One region of the Vibrio pelagius genome, then DNA from elsewhere that is predicted to be linked to it. Evidence: predicted binding sites of a transcription regulator. Region 1 holds the regulator's gene; each other region holds the start of a gene.
What was found. The regulator MetJ, encoded in region 1, represses methionine synthesis genes. The targets are predictions, from matches to a motif close to TTAGACNTNTANANGTCTAA.
Positions count from the first base shown of each region.

Region 2: a site for MetJ is predicted at 2,649-2,668, ahead of metN (methionine ABC transporter ATP-binding protein MetN). Genes of this name have one in related genera too.
Region 3: a site for MetJ is predicted at 2,133-2,152, ahead of metH (methionine synthase). Genes of this name have one in related genera too.

Region 1 is NZ_AP025503.1:2,916,162-2,921,021, forward strand. Features, by position in the region: gene vsple_RS12975 (bifunctional aspartate kinase/homoserine dehydrogenase II) at 1-395, opposite strand, end outside; gene vsple_RS12980 (O-succinylhomoserine (thiol)-lyase) at 395-1,579, opposite strand; gene metJ (met regulon transcriptional regulator MetJ) at 1,789-2,109, shown strand; gene vsple_RS12990 (malic enzyme-like NAD(P)-binding protein) at 2,290-3,576, opposite strand; gene rpmE (50S ribosomal protein L31) at 3,784-4,002, opposite strand; gene priA (primosomal protein N') at 4,325-4,860, shown strand, end outside.
Region 2 is NZ_AP025503.1:2,456,080-2,460,939, forward strand. Features, by position in the region: gene treB (PTS trehalose transporter subunit IIBC) at 1-399, opposite strand, end outside; gene treR (trehalose operon repressor TreR) at 593-1,537, opposite strand; gene vsple_RS10695 (MliC family protein) at 1,609-1,947, opposite strand; gene gmhB (D-glycero-beta-D-manno-heptose 1,7-bisphosphate 7-phosphatase) at 1,996-2,547, opposite strand; gene metN (methionine ABC transporter ATP-binding protein MetN) at 2,764-3,798, shown strand; gene vsple_RS10710 (methionine ABC transporter permease) at 3,788-4,465, shown strand; gene metQ (methionine ABC transporter substrate-binding lipoprotein MetQ) at 4,491-4,860, shown strand, end outside.
Region 3 is NZ_AP025503.1:338,519-343,378, reverse strand. Features, by position in the region: gene metH (methionine synthase) at 1-2,084, opposite strand, end outside; gene vsple_RS01600 (cation:proton antiporter) at 2,254-3,537, shown strand; gene vsple_RS01595 (DUF6933 domain-containing protein) at 3,798-4,589, shown strand.

The DNA.
Region 1 (4,860 bases):
AGCGCCGCTAGTAAGCGAGACGACCACACTTCACCATGACCTAGCACAGCCGCTTTTTGTGCCTCATTTAATGGCGCGGTTAATTCACCTAAAGCCGTAAACTCTCTTTGTAGAGTTGTGGTTAACTGCTCTGCTACTTCGCCCTCTAACAGATCTGAAACCAACTCGAGTTGGAACTGACGCAGAGATTGCAGACACTCATGAGCCAAACGTCCATCTTTATCCAGCGCCTCTAAAAATTCGATCAATCGGTTCGTGGTTTTGCCTGCCGCAGACACCACTACCAAGTCTGTTTCGCTAGAGTACTCTTTGAGAATACTGACTACACGCTGATAGCACTCAGGGTTTGCCAAGCTGCTACCACCAAATTTATGCAATTGGCGAAAGTTAGCCATTACTTGTTCTCCCCGTTATCGATGAACTGCTGCGCTTTAGCAAAGGCTTGTTCAAGATCCGCAATCAAGTCTTCTGCATCTTCAAGGCCGACTGAGAGTCTCAGAAGCTGATGAGAAACACCCGCTTCCGCTAAAGCTTCTTCGCCCATTGCGCGGTGTGTCATTGAAGCGGGGTGACAGATCAAGCTCTCAACACCACCCAAAGACTCTGCCAATGAAAACAGCTCTAGTTCACCAACAAAGAGCTTAAGTGCCTCGAAAGAACCAGCAAATTCAAAGCTCAGCATAGACCCAAAACCGGACTGCTGCTTCTTCGCAATCTCATGACCTGGATGCTCAGGCAGGCTCGGGTGATAAATGGTATCAACCAAAGGTTGTTTCTGTAGCGCCGTTAGAATCTCACGAGAGCTCTCTTCATGCACACGCATACGCGCACCTAGTGTGCGAATACCACGTAGCGTCATGTAGCTATCAAATGGTGTCCCCGTAGCACCAATGCAGTTCCCCCACCAAGCCAGCTCTTCAGCGTGCTCTTCGGTCTTAGTAATCACTACGCCGCCGATCACATCTGAGTGTCCATTGATGTATTTAGTCGTTGAGTGGATAACGAAGTCAGCACCCAGCTCTAGAGGCTTTTGGAACACAGGAGTCAAGAAGGTATTATCCACCGCCACCAGCGCACCTACCTCTTTTGCCTTACGGCAGGTTTCTGCAATGTCGACGACACGCACCAGTGGGTTTGATGGCGTTTCCAACAAGATCAATTTAGGCTTGAGTGCGATCGCAGCATCGAATGCAGCTTGATCCGATTGATCGACAAACAGCACCTTAAAGTCACCCTTTTGTGAACGAGTATTGAAAAGGCGGTAAGTACCACCGTAGCAGTCGTGTGGCGCCACAATCAGATCATCACTACCAAGGAAAGCGGAAACCCAAAGGTTCAATGCAGAAGTACCACAGTTGGTCACAACGGCCCCCATACCAGACTCCAATTCAAACAGAGCAGTCTCCAATAAGCCACGGTTTGGGTTACCTGAGCGAGTGTAATCATACTTAGGCACTTCACCAAAAGCGGGAAAACCATAGTTAGTCGACAGATAAATAGGTGGAACAACGGCATGATGTTGAGTGTCTGACTCGATACCAGTACGTACGGCGATGGTTGCTGGTTTCCGGCTGCTCATAGGTGTTTCCTTACAGGTTTTGGCGTCTGAGAATCACAGCAGCTTGTCGGGGTTTGGCGGCTGTGTTAGATATATGTGATTCACTTTACTTTCATAAGAATGAGACGTCAACACTTCTAGACGTCTATATGTCTTTGCTTATGGCGGTAAATCCCGCTAAAATCCCCCCTATTAAATTAATCTAACAACTAAAGTGATGAAGGTACGCAATGGCCGACTGGAATGGTGAATACATAAGCCCATATGCTGAGCATGGAAAGAAAAGCGAACAAGTAAAGAAAATTACAGTTTCTATCCCTCTAAAGGTACTGAAAGTTCTAACTGACGAGCGTACCCGCCGCCAGATTAACAACCTGCGCCATGCAACAAACAGTGAGCTACTGTGTGAAGCCTTTCTGCATGCATATACTGGTCAGCCTCTACCAACAGATGAAGACCTACGTAAAGACCGCCCAGACGATATCCCAGCCGAAGTGAAAAAGCTGATGACAGAGATGGGTATTGAGTTCGAAGCGTTTGACGAAGAATAATCATAACTCAGTCACTACCTTCAACATTTGATTCGCTTTAGCTGAGCCATATTGATTGCCGAAATCATCCAGCATGAGTTTAAGGCATAAAAAAACCGACTCCAGATGAGTCGGTTTTTTATTATTCTCTTCGCTCTACTAAATGACGATTACGCCATCCAGTCTCTATGCCATATGCTTCTATGCCATATAGTTTGCTGGCATCTCGATACGAGCCACACCTGAATCAACCGCCGCCTGAGCCACAGCTTTTGCCACGCGAGGCAATAGACGTGGATCCATTGGCTTAGGAATGATGTAGCCTTTACCAAACTCAAGTGCATCAGCACCTGCTGCTTTTAGTACGTCTGCAGGTACTTCTTCTTTTGCAAGTTCACGAATCGCTTCCACTGCCGCTAGCTTCATTGCATCGTTGATTTCGCTTGCACGAACATCAAGAGCACCACGGAAGATGAATGGGAAACACAGAACGTTGTTGACTTGGTTCGGGTAATCACTACGGCCAGTACCCATGATAAGGTCGCTACGAACTTCGTGAGCAAGCTCAGGCTTGATTTCTGGATCTGGGTTAGAACAGGCGAATACGATCGGCTTGTCAGCCATTAGCTTCAATGATTCTGCTGGTAGCAGGTTAGGACCTGATACACCTAGGAATAGGTCTGCACCTTCAATCACATCTTCTAGAGTACGCTTGTCAGTGTTGTTCGCGAACAGTTGCTTGTATTCGTTCAGATCGTCACGACGAGTGTGAATCACACCTTTGCGGTCTAGCATGTAGATCTTCTCACGCTGCGCGCCACACTTGATCAGCAGTTCCATACATGCAACTGCCGCTGCACCTGCACCCAAACAAACAATCTTACACTCTTCCAGCTTCTTACCTTGAAGCTCAATCGCATTCAACATACCCGCAGCTGTTACGATCGCAGTACCGTGCTGGTCATCGTGGAATACAGGAACATCACAACGCTCGATTAGACGGCGTTCAATTTCAAAACAGTCTGGTGCTTTGATGTCTTCTAGGTTGATGCCACCGAATGTATCGGCAATGTTCGCTACTGTATCTACGAACTCATCGATTGTGCGGTGTTTTACTTCAATATCGATAGAATCTAAACCTGCAAAACGCTTAAACAGTAGCGCTTTACCTTCCATTACTGGTTTAGAAGCAATAGGACCTAGGTTACCTAGGCCAAGAATCGCCGTACCGTTAGAGATAACTGCAACCATGTTGCCTTTACCTGTGTACTTGTAAACGTTATCCACGTTCTGTGCGATTTCACGAACTGGCTCAGCCACACCTGGGCTGTAAGCAAGGGCCAGATCTTCTGCAGAATTTGCAGATTTTGTCAGTTCAACGGCAATTTTGCCAGGAATTGGGAACTCATGATAATCAAGAGCTTGCTGACGGAATTGTTCTTGAGGTGATAGTTCTTCAGATTGAGGTTGGAGAGTGTCATCAGACATGGGTGTAGGTTTCCTAGAGTATTATTATTGGGGGAATCCGTTTTATATTAATGGATGTACTTCAAAGTTCCTAGGTGGTAAAGCCCCCTGTCTCACTAAAAAACGAGAATTCACTACTAATAAGACCAGTGCCCAGTTGAAATTACTAAATGCCAGATAACAAAAAAGGACACCGAAGTGTCCTTTTTCATGTCTACTAAGCGAGAATTACTTCTTGCTAGATAGAGCACCGAAACGCTTGTTGAAGCGATCTACACGGCCGCCTGTATCAACGATACGTTGCTTACCAGTGTAGAATGGGTGACATTTGTCACATACGTCTAGGTGGATAGACTCTTTACCTAGAGTAGAGTTGAATTCAAATGTGTTGCCGCAAGAGCAAGTAGCTGCTACAGCTTTGTATTCTGGGTGGATTCCAGCTTTCATGGGATAACCTCAAGTAGGCCGTGTCGCTATACGATTCTAAGCCGCACACCACACGTAGTTTAAAAAGAAATAAAGACACCGCACCTCACGAAAACGTGATGAAGCCATACCTTTAAGGCGCAGTATAGTAATGAATCTGTTAGGTAGGATCAACCAGTTTGGATGATTTTTTCGCCACTATTGCAGGATTTCTTCTTATATTGCCTTTTTATGCTTTGCGTAGCGCCATCACCGACTTTAGCAAACAAACTGCTTCTCGAATTTAGTGCCCTTATCCTTTAGACTGGTTGCCCTGCACTCTCCAGAATTAACAAGCGAATTTATGCGTCCAACAATTGCCCGAGTGGCTCTGCCAGTCCCTTTAGATAAACAGTTTGACTACAAAATCCCAGGTCATTTGTTTCCTATTATTGGTGGACGCGTCTCGGTTCCGTTTGGTCGTCAAACTCTGACTGGTATTGTCACGGCTCTGGTCAATGAGTCTGAGTTTGAATTTGACAAACTTAAGTCGATTAAGTCTCTACTCGACAATCAACCTGTATGGCCTGACTCGGTCTATTCCTTGTTAGTATGGTGCAGCCAGTTCTATCAGTATCCATTAGGCGAAACCTTTGCTAACGCCCTGCCAAGCGCATTGCGTAAAGGTAAACCCGCAGACTTCGCGACACTGGTCGAGTGGCAAATCACACCACAAGGTAAAGATCAGTTGATGCAAGGCTTTGGACGCGCAGTCAAGCAAGCCAAAGTCATGCACTTGCTTGAAAATGGCCCTATTCCACATCAAGAGTTTATTGACCAAGAGATCTCAAGCTCGGTACTCAAAACCCTGGAAGAGAAAGGCTGGATAGAGTCTCGCGA
Region 2 (4,860 bases), 460 kb from region 1:
GACATTACGAAAGCCAAGAATAAGACCACCAGTAATAATGGCAGGCAGCAGCGGTACAAAAATTTCGGCAAGGTGTGAAATACCGCGCTCTAACACATTCATGTTTTGACGAGCAGCCAACTTGGCCTCATCTTTCGACGACTCTTGTTTGCCAGTCTGTTCAATCAGTAACTTGTAGACCTCATCGACCTCAGTACCAACCACGACTTGAAATTGACCCGCGTTGGTAAAACACCCCTTTACTAAGCTCAGTTTCTCTAACTCAGTTTTGTCCGCTTTGTCTGTGTCATTCAATACGAAACGTAAACGAGTTAAGCAGTGACTAACACTCGCTATATTGTCACTTCCACCCACTAACTCAATAAGACGCGTAATGTCTTGCTTCGCCATCTTACCCATACTACCCCACCCTGGTTCTCTTCGTTCTACACTCAAATTCAGTTGAATTCATCACCAATGGGAACATTCCCATAACTTGGTAAATATAGTGCCTGCATGATAATAGAATTAAAATGGGAACAGTCCCATTAATTGAATGAGATCACACTCTTCAGTTTAGTAAATAGACCGAGCTCACCCTAGAAATGAGGACTTAAACGATGGGCTTTTGGGTATGATGAGAGATAGGAGTTTGACCAAGTAATTGAGATATCAGCAACTTAGCAGCCAAAGTACCCGCAGATTGATAACCAGGATCAATACTAAATACACGTGGGAATAAAAATGAAAGCAGATCACTGCCACCGACCCCAGTTACCATCACATCTTCACGTTGCAACTCTTGCAGACGTTTTATCACGCCCAGTGCTAATGTATCACTCGCACAAGCGATCGCTTGAGTCGTCGATCTAAGCACTAGGTCAACCAGTTGGTAGGCACTCTCATGGTGCAAAGCACCAGTCTGGTAGTTTGGCTTAATGTTGTTGTCACTACACCAATTCAGATAGGCGTTCAGACGTAATTCACCCGTCGATTTGTCACTAGGATCAACACCGATAAAGCCGATCTCGGATAAGCCCTGCTCTTGCAAGTAAGCAAGGGCACTGCCAATCACCTGTTGGTTATCGTAGTTAATCGAGGTGACGTTCTCAGTATCTAATGCAATCACAACTGCGCGGTGTTCCCACGATTCGATGGCTTCGATATCACAATCGGTAAAGCCAAATACAATAATGCCATCAACATTACGCTGCTTAAGAACTTGAAGATGCTCATTGGCTTTCTCACGATCGAACAGACTCTCCATGATCACCACATCATAACCAGCGCGATACAGCTCTTCGAGCATCGTACTTACGGCTTTGTTCTCAGACGGAGAATCCAGACGAGAGATGATCACACCAACCACTTTTTGGCTGCCGCCACGCATCGATTGCGCTGATTTAGAGGGAGTGTAACCCGACTCCTGAATCACTCTTTCTACTCTTTCACGTGTTTCTGGCTTCACTTTAGGATCATTAGTGAGAACACGGGAAACCGTTGATTTTCCAACACCTGAGAGCTTTGCGATATCAAGAATAGTGAGTTTTTTTTGCATCGAGTCTTATAAAGTTATTGATAGAAAAACGACAAGTAACGGATTTTCCGTGACTTGTCGTTATTGATTGATTATTGGATACGGCAGTTGCGGTAAGTCACTCTTCCAAGTTCCAATCGAGCATGTTCGCCTTTGGTAAACAGGGTGATGGCGTCCATCTGTTCCGTGGTTTCGGCATCACTAATATACTTAGCACCAGAAGCAGACACCACGTGTTTAAGGCGATATTGGTTATCAGGCAGTCGAAGAACCGCTTGCCCGTCACCGTAAGCAACATCAAATGTTTGGTCAGATTCGCACTGGTAAGTCATGTATTCACCACTGGAGATATCTTTCTCTACCACCTCAGATTGAGAACATCCCATCAGTGCTGCCAATGTAAATAGGCAAACGGTATACTGTCTCTTCATAAACATCCCTTTCGATTAAAAAACAACCCAACTGCTGTTGTTGTTGAATTAACGCTTCAGGTAAGCAGGCACGTCTGCAATGCTATCGAGGACTACGCTCGCTAAGGCTTCACCTTTTTCTGTAACCGGTTTACCCGTTCTGACGAGCACCTTAGTGCCAACACCTGCAGCTTCTGCTGCCATCATGTCTTCCGCTTTGTCGCCGATCATGACTGACTTCGCCATATCAATCTTCAAGAAGTCACGCGCCGAAATGAACATTCCAGGCTTGGGCTTGCGACAATCGCAATCTTGCTTATATTCGCCAATACCGTGCTCTGCATGATGTGGACAGTAGTAAATACCATCTAACTCTACGCCATTGTCGACGAAATTCCAGTCCATCCATTGAGTTAAAGATAGAAAGCGGTCTTCGCTAAACATACCACGAGCGATACCTGACTGGTTGGTGACCAATACTAAAAGGTATCCCATGTCTTTGAAGGCTTTTGCTGCTTCAAAGACGCCGTCGATATACTCGAAATCATGCTCATCATGCACGTAGCCGTGGTCAACGTTAATTACGCCATCACGATCTAAAAATACAGCCGGTTTTGACAAAATTTGGTTCTCAATCAACTCTCTATTAATCACTAATTATTGCACGCTTTAGTAGCTTCATCACCTGCTAATTGTAGTACTTGATATAGATATTTTTACGTTTAGACGTCTAGACGTAAAAATATCTATTGACTTAGATCACGTAACGCCATAGCATCGTCTGTAAATCGAACAAACTATCAACATATTATTCTGTTCACCGTTACAGGTTTATTTATGATTAAAGTGAATCAAGTCAACAAGGTTTTCTATCAAGGCGCGAAAGAGATCAACGCCTTAATAGACATCAATCTTCACATCCCTCAAGGTCAGATCTTTGGCGTTATCGGCTCATCAGGTGCAGGTAAAAGTACGCTGATCCGCTGCGTGAACATGCTAGAGGCACCTACCTCAGGTGAAGTGATTGTTGATGGCGTCGACCTCACAAAGCTAAGCAAGTCAGAGTTGAGTGAAGCACGACGTAACATCGGTATGATTTTCCAACACTTTAACCTGCTCTCTTCTCGTACCGTATTCAATAATGTGGCACTGCCGCTAGAGCTTGCTGGTACAGACAAGGCAATCATCGAAGAGAAAGTGAGCCAACTGCTTGAGCTTGTTGGCCTCGCAGATAAGCGCGACAGCTACCCATCAAACCTAAGTGGTGGTCAAAAGCAGCGTGTCGCGATTGCTCGTGCACTGGCGTCTGATCCTAAAGTCCTGCTGTGTGATGAAGCGACCAGCGCACTAGATCCGGCAACGACTCAATCTATCCTTGAGCTACTTAAAGAGATCAACCGCAAGCTAAACATCACTATGCTATTGATTACTCACGAGATGGATGTCGTGAAAAGCATTTGTCATGAAGTGGCAATCATCGGAGGTGGTGAGCTGGTAGAAAAAGGCACTGTTGGCGACATTTTTGCTCACCCTAAAACAGAACTGGCGCATCAATTCATTCGCTCAACGCTCGATCTTTCTATTCCAGAAGACTACGAAGTAAGACTGCAAACAACGCGCGTTGAAGGTAGCTACCCTCTGGTCCGTCTTGAGTTTACTGGCGCCACCGTTGATGCTCCGCTAATGACTCAAATCGCACGCAAGTTCAACATCGACGTTAGCATTTTAAGCTCCGACCTCGATTACGCCGGTGGCGTGAAGTTCGGCATGATGGTCGCTGAACTTTTCGGTACAGAAGCAGACGACAACGCAGCAATCGAATTCCTACGTGAACACAATGTAAAAGTAGAGGTACTTGGCTATGTCCTTTAATGAAATCACAGATTGGTTAAGTCTTAACGGAAACCTACTACTTGGCGCGACTTGGGAAACGCTCTACATGGTCGCAGTAGCTGGCATCGTCGGTTTCGCTGTAGGTATTCCACTTGGCGTTATTCTGCACACCACTAAAAAAGGGGGTTTGTTAGAAAACACCAAGCTAAACAAAATTCTTGGCGCAATAGTGAACGTCGGGCGTTCTGTACCTTTCCTAGTATTGATGGTTGCTATCATCCCACTGACTAAACTACTGATCGGTACGTTTATTGGTACAACAGCAGCGATTGTTCCTCTGACTATTGGCGCAATCCCATTCGTGGCTCGCCTTATTGAGGGAGCGCTATTAGAAGTACCAACCGGGCTTGTTGAAGCAGCACAATCTATGGGCGCAACACCAACGCAGATCATCACAAAAGTTCTGCTACCTGAAGCGTTACCCACTATTATCAATTCAGTAACCATCACACTAGTCACTCTAGTGAGCTACTCTGCAATGGCTGGTACCGTGGGCGGTGGTGGTCTCGGTGACGTAGCGATTCGTTATGGCTTCCACCGCTATGATGTAACGATTATGGCTGTCACTGTGGTGATGCTGATCGTTCTAGTTCAAATCATTCAATCCATTGGTGACTCGATTGTTCGCCGTGTTGATCACAGATAAAAAGATGTATTAAAAGGAGATTATTATGAAATTCAGTCTAAAAAGCTTACTTGCTATCGCAGCCGCGGCATCAGCGCTCGTGCTATCTGGTTGTGGCGAAAAAGAGATCGACACATCAAAAGTTAAAGTCGGTGTTATGGCAGGCGCAGAAGCTCAAGTAGCAGAAGTTGCGGCTAAAGTTGCAAAAGAGAAGTTCGGTCTAGACGTTGAACTTGTCACCTTTACTGACTACGTGACACCAAACGCAGCATTAGATGACGGTTCAATCGACATCAACGCGTTCCAGCACAAGCCATACCTAGACCAGCAAGTTGCTGACCGTGGCTACAAGCTTACTATCGCGGGCAACACATTTGTTTACCCAATTGCAGGTTACTCTAAGCAAGTGACTTCTG
Region 3 (4,860 bases), 610 kb from region 1:
TCAATGACCTCTAATGGCTTACTGGCATTCAAACGAGCTTCTTCAGTATCTTCGACGATAAATTCAGTAATACCTTTGACAAGTGCATGCTCTAGGCGCTTCTCAACCGCCCAAGTACGCCACTCGAGTGCGGAAGCATCTTCCTCTTTACCAACACCTTTATTAGCGTATTCCGCAGCGATATCTAGTAATCTCTCAGTCGAGTCATCACGACGATTAAGAACAACATCTTCTACCGCTTCACGCAGTTTATCTGGGACGTTATCGTAAATTTCAAGCTGACCAGCATTAACGATACCCATGTCCATACCGTTCTTGAAACAGTGATACAGGAATACCGCGTGAATCGCTTCTCGAACGTAGTTGTTACCACGGAAAGAAAACGATACGTTAGAAACACCGCCTGAAATCATCGCATATGGAAGGTCGCGTTTGATGTCTGCTACCGCGTCAATGAAATCAACCGCGTAGTTGTTGTGCTCTTCAATACCGGTCGCAACAGCAAAGATGTTCGGGTCGAAGATAATATCTTCCGGTGGGAAACCAACTTCATCCACCAAGATATTGTATGCGTTAGTACAAATCTCTAGCTTACGCTGACGGGTTTCTGCTTGACCGACTTCGTCAAAAGCCATCACGATAACCGCAGCACCATAACGGCGAATCAGCTTAGCTTGCTCAACAAATTTCTCTTTACCTTCTTTTAAAGAGATGGAGTTAACGATGCCCTTGCCTTGAATACATTTCAGGCCCGCTTCGATGACTTCCCACTTCGAAGAGTCGACCATAATAGGCACTTTAGAGATCTCAGGTTCAGACGCACATAGATTTAAGAAACGCACCATACACGCCTCAGCATCTAGCATGCCTTCATCCATGTTGATATCGATGATTTGTGCGCCATTCTCAACTTGTTGACGAGCAACTTCCAGAGCCTCGTCATAAAGCTCTTCTTTAATTAGACGCTTGAATCGAGCAGAACCAGTAACGTTGGTACGCTCACCAACATTGACGAACAAGGTGTCTTTGTCGATGGTGAGGGGCTCTAACCCTGATAGGCGGCATGAAACAGCTAACTCAGGTAAAGCTCGCGGCTTAACGTTCTCGACCACATTAGCCATATGGCGAATATGTTCTGGAGTGGTGCCACAACAACCACCGATTAGGTTTAGGAAGCCGCTCTCCGCCCACTCTTTTACATGAGAGGCCATATCTTCAGGAGAGAGATCGTATTCACCAAATGCGTTAGGAAGACCAGCATTAGGGTGAACTGAAACAAAGGTTTCTGAAATGCGAGAAAGCTCATCGACATAAGGTCGCAGTTCATCAGGCCCAAGGGCACAGTTCAAGCCAAAGGACAGTGGGCGAACGTGACGCAATGAATTGTAGAAAGCTTCTGTTGTTTGACCGGAAAGCGTTCGACCTGATGCGTCTGTGATAGTACCTGAGATCATGACTGGAAGAGTAATCCCTAACTCCTCGAACACAGTATCAACGGCAAATGCACAAGCCTTAGCATTTAGAGTATCGAAAATGGTCTCAATCAGGATCAGATCAGAACCACCTTTAATCAGCGCTCGAGTTGATTCGGAGTAAGCCTCCACTAACTCATCAAAGCTAACATTTCGATAGCCAGGGTCATTTACATCAGGGGAAATCGAACAAGTACGGTTCGTTGGGCCAAGCACGCCAGCTACGTAACGAGGCTTGTTAGGTGTTTTTGCAGTCCACTCATCAGCAGCTTCACGCGCCAACTTAGCAGCAGCAAAGTTAATCTCTTCACTGAGGCTTTCCATATCATAGTCAGCCATCGCAATGGTAGTTGCGTTAAAGGTATTGGTTTCAAGGATGTCTGCGCCAGCTTCTAAGTAAGCCGAATGTATGTCCTTAATAAGCTGAGGTTGAGTAAGCACCAAAAGGTCGTTATTGCCTTTAAGATCACTATGCCAATTGGCAAAGCGCTCACCTCGATAGTCCTGCTCTTCCAGTTTATAATTCTGGATCATGGTGCCCATACCACCATCGATCAATAGAATTCGTTGCTCTAACTGAGCTTCGATCTGTTGCTTTACATTACTTCCCACAGTACAGCCTCATTCCTTTAATTATCACTCCATCCTATCACACATTAAAAAGGAGTCTAGACGTCTAAACGGAGAAATTGATAACTAATCTATGACAAAAAACCGTTTGCTATTTAAGCGATAGAGGACGAAAATTCATTTTCATATTTTGTTACATATCGGAAATCCAATGTCGGTCTACTACACACTTTGCTTTTTATCTGCAGCCGCTATGTTGATAGCGTTTGTAAACAGCAAGATAGGAAAGATGCAAACCACAATCGCTATTACTGCTGGTTCGATGATGCTTTCACTAATTATCCTGATTGCTGGTCAAAACGATTGGTTTCAGCTGTCTGAAATCGCTTCAGAGACAGTGGCGAGTATCAACTTCGAAGATTTTCTACTCAAAGGGATTTTAGGTTTCCTACTATTTGCAGGTGGGCTAGGGATTAAACTCCCTAACCTCAAAGATCAGAAATGGGAAATTACTGTGCTCGCGTTAGGAGCGACTCTATTTTCGACTTTTTTCATTGGGTTTGCGCTTTACGGATTTTGCCAAGTTATCGGCATTCAGTTTGATCTTATCTACTGCTTACTGTTTGGATCTCTTATCTCTCCGACTGACCCGATTGCAGTCTTAGCGATTGTTAAGAAACTCAATGCCCCAAAACGTATTTCAACCCAAATTGAAGGTGAGTCACTGTTCAATGATGGTTTCGGTCTGGTTATCTTTGTCACTCTGTTTACTATCGCATTTGGTAGCGAAGCTCCAACAGTGGGCAGCGTAACGATGCTATTTATTCAAGAAGCGATTGGTGGGATTGTTTATGGTTTCGTATTGGGGCTTATATTCCACTACTTAATCAGCAATACCGACGATCACTCTATGGAGTTGTTACTAACGATTGGTATCCCAACCGCCGGATACGCGTTTGCAGAAGTGCTTCATGTATCGGGCCCATTAGCTATGGTCGTATCAGGTATTATGATTGGCAACTGGACACGCTTTATCGGATTCTCAAAAGAGAGTGAAGATCACTTAGACCACTTCTGGGAGCTCATCGATGAGTTTCTAAATGGCGTGCTATTCCTACTGATCGGTATGTCGATGCTGCTTTTTGAATTCCATAAAGAAGACTGGATCTTAATGGCTTTCTCTGTACCGTTAGTACTAGGAGCGCGTTACCTCAGTGTATTTTTATCATACATTGGCTTTAAGCGCTTTAGAAGCTATAACCCGTGCTCAGTTAACATCCTCACGTGGGGTGGATTACGTGGTGGCTTAGCACTTGCAATGGCTCTATCTATCCCATCAGGTATCTGGGTCATCGAAGACAAACTGATTGATGTAAAAGAGATCATTCTAGTCATGACATACTCAGTTGTGGTGTTCTCAATCTTAATTCAAGGCTCAACGATTACACCAATGATTGAGAAAGCTAAACTCGCAGAAAAAGAGTTAAACAAATAACACTCCGACCCTACATAGAGGCTGCTCCTAAGTAGCCTCTATACCGTTGCTATCAAAATCTTCCCCTCCAGTCCAAACTAAGCTTTCGTAGATTGTGAGGTCGTTTATCGTTAGATGTAATTAACGATGTCAGCGACAAACGTGATACCAGATACTACTAACAAAATTCATGCTCCAAAGTCATTTACACATTGTCTGTAGTTGCATTTATTCAAATGGTCTTTAATCTGGAACAAATTAAGAAACTAAAACAGAGAATCATGTTAATTTTCAACTGTACTAAAGCAGCTAGTGATTTCTTCACCGTGACTCGAAAAGGAAGAGAGTTCTCACCAATAGCCCCTGCTCCATGCAAGTTAATAGCTGATGATACTGATTACTTGAAAGAAAATGATGGCAGTACTCCAAAAGAGCTCTGTGAGTGGTTGGTGCATGTAGTCCGAGTTCAACGTAAACCCATCATCTTCGCTATTGAGAAAGATACGCGGTATGTGATGACCTTCGTTGATCTTAAGAAGGGTGAATACCAACGGTTTCTAACCGACTTCATTGAGCGCATAGCTAACTTGGTTCAGTACTTCGGTGAAGATCTGATGATCATGAATAATGATACCTTTGAGCCTATTCTGAATAACTTCTTGGCCGCAAACAGCGAATACCGCTTCTTTAGTCGCTCGGACAGAAGCATGCAGTCGCATATAAACGAGATAGCCTGGTTCTTTAAGGATACTGCTGAAAATTCTGGGTGCTTGCCTGATACCGAGCAAGTGATGTGCTTTGATGCTGACATGAACAGCATGCTGAGACAGTATAAAGGGTTTAAGGACATGATCTATCCTGCGAATCAGATGCTGTTCCATTGGTTAAGAAACTACTGTGATTACGATGAGAAACAGATTAAGGATGTCTCTGAGCGTATACGTGAACTTAAGCGGGCTATGTCCGATGCGCCTATGCCCATAGAGATGAGTACAGATCACGAAGAGTGGGATCTACAGAAACAACCAGAATCGATACAAGATAACGTGATCGTGTTCCCTACCAAGCGATAAGAGTATCCGACCTGATATGATACCAATCACAGTAAATAGGTGATCAAAAATAGCGCAGGAAAAAGGCTTGAGAACAAGGCAGAATTTTTCGATAAGTAGTTATTCTACAATCAAAAATTCTAACGCAGTTATCGAGCATTTTAGCAAGCTAGGGTGGGCAATTATTTACTACGATTGGTATGAACCGAAAAACAGGTTGGGAAAGTATAGAGGAATCGTTGAATAGGGAAATGGGGAAGTGTTGTATGGGTAGTTTGAATTTATTGAACGA